One region of the Janthinobacterium sp. Bl 1 genome, then DNA from elsewhere that is predicted to be linked to it. Evidence: predicted binding sites of a transcription regulator. Region 1 holds the regulator's gene; each other region holds the start of a gene.

Region 1 (2,202 bases):
TTCGGCCTTTTGACGTTTTTCTTTCTCTTTGAGGTTATCCACGGTCAGAATCACGGCGATATCGATAACTTGATCGAAATGACGTTTCACGCGCTCCAGCTTCGTTTGTACGTATTCACGGATGGCTGGTGTCACTTCGAGATGATGTCCGCTGATGGTGAGATTCATACACACTCCTAAAGATGATCGGGTTCGTGCGGTCCATCCTATCCGGCCCGCAGAGGAACCGAAAAAAACTTACAAACACTTACGCAGGCTCACTGGCGGAATTTTCAACGCTTCCCGGTATTTGGCAACAGTACGTCGCGCAATCACCATGCCTTGTTCCCCCAGCATGTCCGCAATCTTACTGTCGGATAAAGGATTTTTAGGGTCTTCTGCTCCTGTCAGTTGCACGATCAATGCCCGTATCGCCGTCGATGACGCTTCGCCCCCCGCTTCGGTGGCGACGTGGCTACCAAAGAAATATTTCAACTCGAACATGCCGTGCGGGGTCAGCATGTACTTTTGAGTTGTTACCCGCGAGATAGTACTCTCGTGTAAACCCAGTGTATCAGCTATTTCACGGAGCACAAGGGGGCGCATGGCAACGGCTCCGTGCGAGAAAAAGTTCTTTTGTCTTTCTACTATCGCCTGTGCGACGCGCAGGATCGTGTCGAAACGCTGGCGCATATTCTTGATCAACCACTTGGCTTCCTGCAACTGTGCGCCCATGGCGCCCTCGCCCTTGCCCTGCTTGAGCAAGTTGGCATACATGGCATTGACGCGCAGGCGCGGCATGACGTCGTTGTTCAGGGTCACTTGCCAGCCATTGCGCGCGCGCTTGACGACGACGTCGGGCACCACGTAATCGGACACGTCCGATGCGAATACGGCGCCCGGATGCGGATTGCACTGGCGAATCACCGTCTGTGCTTCGCGCAAGTCTTCATCGTCGCAATCGAGGGCTTTTTTCAGCTTGTTGAAATCGCGCTGGGCAAACCAGGCCAGGTGCTTTTCCACGATGACGAGGGCCATGCGCCGCGTCACCATGGCGATGTGCGGCAAGCGCTTGATCTGCAGCGCCAGGCATTCGGACGCATTGCGCGCGCCCACGCCGGGCGGATCGAAACTTTGCAGCAGCGACAAGGCCGTGCGCATCTCGTCGGCATCGATTTCCAGCTCTTCCGGCAGACGCGCCAGGATGTCGTCGAGCGTCTCTTCCAGATAGCCATTGTCGTCGAGCGCGTCGATGATCAGCTCGACCAGCGCGCGGTCGCGCAACTCGAGCACCGTCACGCGCATCTGCTCCATCAGGTGTTCGCGCAAGGTGCAGTGATGGGCCTCGAGTTGCGGGCGCGAATCTTCGTCGTCGGGCGCCTTGCCCCGGCTCGCCTCGCTCCAGTCGCTGTCGCCGCCGTCCGCAGCGGCCGGGCCCTCGCCCGCCTCGCCGTCAAAGGTTTCCGCTTCGGCCGGCGCGGCAGGCGCCTCCTGGCCTGGCGGCTGGGGCGGCGCTTCAGCCGGCGCGGCCGTGGAACTCAAGGCCCCGTCGGACAGCAGGCGCAGCGAACGGTCGAGCGGATCGTCGAGGCGCTCGAGCAAGGGATTGTCCGTCAGCAGTTGCTCGAGCTCCTGGTGCAATTCCAGGGTCGACAATTGCAACAGGCGTATCGATTGCTGCAACTGCGGCGTCAGTGCCAGGTGCTGCGAAGTGCGCAGCTGCAATGATTGTTTCATTGGCTTACATGCGGAAGTGTTCGCCCAGATAGACCCGGCGTACCGACTCGTTCGCGATGATGTCGTCGGGGCGTCCCGACGCCAGTACCGAGCCCTGGTTGATGATATAGGCACGGTCGCAAATACCCAGCGTCTCGCGCACATTATGATCGGTGATCAGCACGCCGATATTGCGCTCCTTCAAGAAGCGCACGATGCGCTGGATCTCGATCACGGCGATCGGATCGACGCCGGCGAACGGTTCATCGAGCAGCACGAAACGGGGATCGGTGGCCAGCGCGCGGGCGATTTCCACGCGGCGGCGCTCGCCGCCCGACAGGGACAGGGCCTGGTTCTCGCGCAGCTTTTCAATCTGCAAATCGGCCAGCAGTTTATCCAGGCGCTCCTCGATCTCGGCCTTCTTCAAAGGACGGCCTTCGACGGTCTGGATTTCCAGCACGGCGCGGATATTGTCTTCCACCGTCAGCTTACGGAAGACGGACGCTT
Region 2 (2,202 bases), 490 kb from region 1:
GATGCGCGGGCTTGTAAACCAGAGCAAGCTACTTCAGGGCCGCGCTTCCTTCACGCCATACTTTTCAAAGATGGTTTTCAATTCGCCGCTGGCCGCCATCTCGTTCATGGCTGCCTGCAGCAACTTGGCCACGTCGAGCTGCTGGCGGCTGACGGCCAGGCCCACGGCCCAGCCAGCACGCGGCAAGCGGGCGAACGCCACTTCGCTCAAGGGGAAAGCGGGATCGCTTTTCAGCACCGATTCGATTTCCGAACGATTCGCCAGCACGGCGTCGAGCTTGCCTGCCTGCAATTGCTGCAAGGCTTCGGCGGCCGTATCGAAGATGCGCACATCGTCGCGGTATTTGCCATTGTCTTCGCCCAGCATCAGCATGGCCGCGATCGACACCTTTTCCACGCCGATACGCTTGCCGGCCAGCGAAGCGACGCCATCGAATTGCGGCACGGCTTGCGCGCTGCGCACCAGGCGCACGGTTTCCACGTAGTACGGCGCGAAGATCTCAACCTTGTCATTGTCAGCCATCAACTTCTTGTCGACTGGCACATGCAGCATCACGTCGGCGGGGCCATAACCGAGGTAATGCCCCTTCCACACCATATTGCGCAAATCGTCGTTCAGATTTTCGCCGGCGGGAAATGGCAGCAAACTCAGTTTCAGCCCCAGCTTTTTCGCCAGCGCTTCGGCGATGTCGATATCGATCCCTACACCCTTGTCGGAAAACGGCGCGAACTCGTTATATACAGCCACTTTCAGGCTGCCCGACTGTTGCACTTTCTGCCAGTCGGCGTGCGCCGGCGCGGCTGCGCACAGCGCCAGGCAAGCGAGCGAGATCATCGCGCGCACGCCCCGGAGTTGAAATGAACGCATGGGACTCCTTCGTGATCAGTTCGACTTAATTGGATTCTCTACGGGTTTCCAGATAGGTCTTGATGGCCCACATGGCTTCCTGGTTGAACACGCCTTCGAACGGCGGCATGTACACGGCGCCATTGCGCACTTTACCGTGGCGGATGGTGGTCAGGTAGTAATTGTCCGTCTCCTTGTAGCAAGCCTGTTTCTTTGTCTCATTCTTGATACTGAAACAATCGCGGTCGAGCTGGCGCAAGTCCGGCGCGATGCCGCCCGAGATGGCTTCGATGCCGTGGCAGCGGGCGCAATTCTGGTTGTAGGCCGATGTGCCCACCGTCAAGGCCAGCTTGTTGCCCCGATACGGGTTTTGCTCGAGCCACTTGTCGCCCACCTTGGGCAAGCCGGTGGTGTCGACGCCTTGCGGCGTGACGTTGCCATGCGCATAGGCATGCGGCAAGGTCAGCAGGGAAGTGAGGGCAACGGCACCGGCGGCCGCCACGCCGAGCAGGGTACGAATGGAATAGGTCATGCTGGTCTCCTTGGTTTTTTAGTGAATACCCAAGAAGAGCAAATGCCATGCCATGCGTATATGCCCCACATCCGGCTGTCCATGTATCAATTTGGAACAGCTGCAACACGTATTTGTGTCACCGCGCGCGTAAGCCGACAGCACCAAACAAACCACCAGACGTAAAAAAACCCCAACCGGATCACCGGAAGGGGTTTTTTCGAATAACAAGCCTGACGATAACCTACTTTCACACTGGTTGCAGCACTATCATCGGCGCAAAGTTGTTTCACGGTCCTGTTCGGGATGGGAAGGGGTGGGACCAACTTGCTATGGTCATCAGGCATAACTTGTACTGGCATTTGTCCTCGGTTGAGCGACAAAGCCTGAATCTGGAAGAAGCAAAGATTGGGGTAATGACTGGTAGTATCAACACACACGCAACGTTGTACCGTCTTATCCTCTGTACCTGCTAAGGTTATAGGGACAAGCCGTACGGGCAATTAGTACTGGTTAGCTTAATGCATTACTGCACTTCCACACCCAGCCTATCAACGTCCTGGTCTCGAACGACCCTTCAAAGAGCTCAAGGCTCTGGGAAATCTCATCTCAAGGCAAGTTTCCCGCTTAGATGCTTTCAGCGGTTATCTCTTCCGAACTTAGCTACCCGGCAATGCCACTGGCGTGACAACCGGTACACCAGAGGTTCGTCCACTCCGGTCCTCTCGTACTAGGAGCAGCCCCCTTCAAATTTCCAACGCCCACGGCAGATAGGGACCAAACTGTCTCACGACGTTTTAAACCCAGCTCACGTACCACTTTAAATGGCGAACAGCCATACCCTT
Region 3 (2,202 bases), 620 kb from region 1:
CAGGGCTTCTTCCAGCGAAGCGCACACCGTAGGGATCAGTGCGTCTTCTTCCGGCGGCAGATGGTACAGATCTTTCGAGGCGGCTTCGCCCGGATGGATCTTGTTGGCAACGCCGTCCAGACCAGCCATCAGCAGTGCGGCGAAGCACAGGTACGGGTTCGCCAGTGGATCCGGGAAGCGCGCTTCGACGCGGCGGCCTTTTGGATTGGCCACGTGCGGGATACGGATCGAGGCGGAACGGTTTTTCGCCGAGTACGCCAGTTTCACTGGAGCTTCGTAGCCTGGTACCAGACGCTTGTACGAGTTGGTGCCCGGGTTGGTGATCGCGTTCAGTGCCTTGGCGTGCTTGATGATGCCGCCGATGTAGTACAGGGCGAAATCGGACAGGCCGGCATAGCCGTCGCCAGCGAACAGGTTTTTGCCATCTTTCCATACGGATTGATGCACGTGCATGCCCGAACCGTTGTCGCCAACGATAGGTTTCGGCATGAAGGTGGCGGTCTTGCCATAGCTGTGCGCCACGTTCCACACCACGTATTTCAGGTTTTGCGTCCAGTCGGCGCGCTCGACCAGGGTCGAGAACTTGGTGCCGATTTCATTCTGGCCGGCGCCGGCGACTTCGTGATGATGTACCTCAACCGGGATGCCCAGCGATTCCAGAATCAGGCACATTTCCGAACGCATGTCCTGGAAGCTGTCCACTGGTGGCACCGGGAAATAGCCGCCCTTGACGGTCGGACGGTGGCCGCTGTTGCCGCCTTCGATGTCCTTGCCGGTCGACCACGAACCTTCGTCCGAACCGATCTTGACGAAGCAGCCCGACATGTCGATCTTCCAGCGCACGCTGTCGAAGATGAAGAATTCTGGCTCAGGGCCGAAGTAGGCGGTGTCGCCCATGCCCGACGATTTCAGGTAGGCTTCTGCGCGTTTCGCGATCGAGCGCGGGTCGCGGTCGTAGCCCTTGCCGTCCGACGGTTCGATCACGTCGCACTGCATGAACAGGGTCGTTTCTTCCATGAACGGGTCGATATTGGCCGTGTTTGGATCCGGCAGCAAGATCATGTCGGAAGCTTCAATGCCTTTCCAGCCAGCGATCGAAGAACCGTCAAAGGCGTGGCCCGACTCGAATTTGTCCATGTCGAAGTGCGACACGGGAACCGTCACGTGCTGCTCTTTACCACGGGTATCAGCAAAGCGGAAATCAACGAATTTGACTTCGTTTTCTTCTACCATCTTCAAGACTTCTGCGGCTGTCATTGCCATGCGTATCTCCTAAATGAATGTGGGGTGAGCCGACCTTAATGCGTCTGGGCTGATGAAGCGAAGCAAACATTGCGTGCCACCAAAACTCATAAGGATCATAGCAGATTCCATGCCAGCTTCTGGTGGGATGTCGCCGCCCAGGTCAAAACCCGGCCATCCCAGTGAAAGTTTTCCTGCCCGCGATTTTCCTGCTGCGTTTGCGTCAAATCAAGAATGCACTAAGCAAGTGCAAAAAACGAATAACGCACCATTATCGTGCATTTTGCGCCGATTCTTGAAAAATGCTTTGTTATGGTGCATGCGCCGCGCACCGTGGTTTCCCGTTTGCGGGGCGTGGACGGCGCACTATAATCGACCATACATACCCACTTTCATCGAGGACGCCATGACCACCGCCGCCGACATCCTGACCACCGCCCGCAGCCGGGCCAATGAAGGTACGCCGTATGCCGGCGCCGTCACGCCGCAGGAAGCGTACGACTTGCTGCAACGCGATCCCGCCGTCAAGCTCATCGATGTGCGCACGAATGCCGAGCGCGACTGGGTGGGACGGGTCGACATCGCCGATACCCAGCATGGTGCGGTGCAGTGGGCCACTTACCCCGGTGGCGTGCCGAATGCCGACTTCCTCGCGCAACTGGCCGCCCAGGCCGGCAAAGACGAGGTGCTGCTGTTCCTGTGCCGCTCCGGCGTGCGTTCGCGCCACGCGGCCAAGCTGGCGACCGAGCACGGCTACCTGAACTGCTTCGACATCCTCGAAGGTTTCGAAGGCGACAAGGACGCCGACGGCCACCGCAAGCAGATCGGCGGCTGGTGCAAGGCGGGGCTGCCGTGGCTGGGTGCCTGACTATCTGAACAGTGTTTGATCTGGCGGGCCACCCTGGGGTCCGCTATCGGCTACAACCATCCATGCGCGCCCGATTTTTTCAACTACGGCGC
Region 4 (2,202 bases), 2.6 Mb from region 1:
GGTGCCCGGTTCGGGTGTCGCCGCCTGTTTCACCAAGTCCACGCTTTCCACCGCATTCAAGGTCAAGGTGTAGTTACCGGCCGTTAAAGCATTGCTGACGGAGCTGAAGTTGCTGCCGCACGCTGTACCCACGCCGGTGCCCGTGGGCGTGCCGCAGCCGGAAGGGTCGTAGGTGAACAGGTTGCCGCGCGTGAGGAAATTGGTCGCCAGGCTGGTGTTCAGGTTGGCGCCGTCGGCGTTTTCCGTGCCGCCGAAGATACCCGAGCCGATCACGCCGTCTGGCGTCCAGTTGAATACCGTCGCGCCGGCCGCGTCCGTGATGGTGAAGGTGACGACCAGGTTGGCCGTGGCCGTGGACAGCTGCCCGACCGTGCTTTGCAGGAAGACCTGCATGAAGGGCGACGCCAGGAAGTCGAAGCTCAGGGTTGCCGTGGGCGAACCGACGACGAAATCGACCGAGAAGCCCGTAGTCGAGCCGTTGCGCCCGGACGCATCGGCCGTGCCGGCAGGCCCGTCAAGGTGGGCTTCGGCCACGTTGACGGCCTGGGTAGAGGTGGAGCCCGGCGGGAACGAAGGGAACTGCGTGCTGACGATTTGGGCATCGCCGCGTGAATAGTTGCCTGCTGGGCCTTGTTGCGTGAAGTCGTTTTCGCCCTTGATGACGGGGCCGACGTTGGCGCGTGGGGCATCGAGCGAGCCGGCGCCGCCATTGATGACGCTCACGCCATTCAGGGTAGCCGTGCTGCGCGAGATGGTGGTGCTGTTGGCCACCGTGATCTGGCCCGTCGGCACGGCGATCACCAGGCCGAAGATGTTGTTGTACGAATAGCCGTAAGCGCCCGCCTGTGCGCTACCGGCGGCACACAGCATGGCCAATGCCGCTGCGGCCGGGAGCAGTTTCAGTTTCGAGAGTTTCATTATATTCACCTCATGGTTGAGTGAGTCTGGAAGTCTTGCCTGAGACCTGTCGGCAGGTGCTCATGGCCAGTACCTAGCGACTTCCATGCCAACGCATGAGGTTCTTTTGAAATCAACGACTTGGCGTGCTTTTGTTGACGCGGTGCAGGCTTTGCCGGATGCGCTGTAAGAAAAACCGACGCCTGCCCGTCAGGGCTGGCAGCCATGCGGCAACGAGCCCAGCAGGGCGTGCATATGGGGCAGCAAGCGTTGCCCTGGCACATAGTCGCGCATGGCCGTGGCCAGCTGGCGCGCCGCCAGCTTGGCCCTGCCATCGTCGAGCATGCGCGTGGCGGCATGGCGCAAAGCGGTTTCCTGGAAGCGGTCGGCGCGCAGCAGCAGGCCGGCGCCGGCACCCACGATGCCGTGCATGTTGAGAAATTGGTCGAGGTTGCCGGCGATGCCGATGACGGGCACGCCTGCCGTCAGCGCTTGCTGGCTGGTGGGGCTGCCGCCGTTGCAGATCACCAGGCTGGCGCGCCGGGCGGCCGCGTCGCCTGGTAAAAAAGGCGCGACATAGGCATTTGGCGGCACGGCATCGACGCGGATGGTGCCGGCCGTGGCCGCCAGTACGGTGACGGGCAGGGGCGCCAGCGCGCGCAGCACGCGCGGCAGCAATTGCCCCTGGCCGGAACTGCCCAGGGTGACATAGATGATGGGCCGTCCGCTGCTCAGTTCCGGGCGCTGCCACCAGTCCGGCAAGTCGAGCGGCGGCGCCCAGATGATGGGGCCCAGGTAGTCGTGCGTGGACGGCATGCCGTGCGGCGGGAACAGTTGCGGAATATCCGCGTACAAGGTGCGGTCGGCATCCGTATAGATGCGCCGCAGGTCGCTGCCCAGCGATGGCAAGCCATGGCGGCGGCGCACACGGTTCAGGGGCACGGCGTGCGAAGCGAAGGCCAGCGGGCGGATCAGGCGGAACAGGGGATCGGCCAGCCAGATGGGCAGCACGCCCGTCAGGGGCAGGTTGGGCACCGTGTAGTGCTGGCGCACCCAGGGACTCCAGTAGGCGTTGCTGACGGTAATGTAGGGGATGCGCTGCAGGCGCGCGCTGACCGACAGCGACAGGCGGAAGTCGCCGATCACGAGGTCGGGCTGGACGGCATTGAGCAGGCGCAAGTCGTCTTCCACATACGCGTGCAAGGTGCTTTCCGTATACACGGGCTTGCCGTGCGCCAGCGCCTGCAGAAATTGCAGCGATGAAATACTGTCGATGCGCCAGCGGCGGAAGGGGACTTGCTTGAA

What was found. Region 1 encodes sigma-54, which starts transcription at its own class of promoters, with help from an activator protein. Its sites were predicted from a motif close to TGGCANGNAANCTGCTTT; they were not measured.
Region 2: pedF (cytochrome c-550 PedF) is a predicted target of sigma-54. The motif match lies at 1,414-1,431, and genes of this name have one in related genera.
Region 3: glnA (type I glutamate--ammonia ligase) is a predicted target of sigma-54. The motif match lies at 1,361-1,378, and genes of this name have one in related genera.
Region 4: AC4BCN_RS20460 (EDSAP-1 family PEP-CTERM protein) is a predicted target of sigma-54. The motif match lies at 992-1,009, and genes of this name have one in related genera.

What each region holds. Positions count from the first base shown of each region.
Region 1 is NZ_CM177086.1:867,195-869,396, reverse strand. Features, by position in the region: gene hpf (ribosome hibernation-promoting factor, HPF/YfiA family) at 1-168, opposite strand, end outside; gene AC4BCN_RS03915 (RNA polymerase factor sigma-54) at 238-1,716, opposite strand; gene lptB (LPS export ABC transporter ATP-binding protein) at 1,721-2,202, opposite strand, start outside.
Region 2 is NZ_CM177086.1:1,355,104-1,357,305, reverse strand. Features, by position in the region: gene AC4BCN_RS06230 (substrate-binding periplasmic protein) at 34-867, opposite strand; gene pedF (cytochrome c-550 PedF) at 893-1,378, opposite strand; rRNA gene rrf (5S ribosomal RNA) at 1,589-1,701, opposite strand; rRNA gene AC4BCN_RS06215 (23S ribosomal RNA) at 1,840-2,202, opposite strand, start outside.
Region 3 is NZ_CM177086.1:1,489,168-1,491,369, reverse strand. Features, by position in the region: gene glnA (type I glutamate--ammonia ligase) at 1-1,263, opposite strand, end outside; gene AC4BCN_RS06795 (rhodanese-like domain-containing protein) at 1,649-2,110, shown strand.
Region 4 is NZ_CM177086.1:4,543,662-4,545,863, reverse strand. Features, by position in the region: gene AC4BCN_RS20460 (EDSAP-1 family PEP-CTERM protein) at 1-918, opposite strand, end outside; gene AC4BCN_RS20455 (glycosyltransferase) at 1,108-2,202, opposite strand, start outside.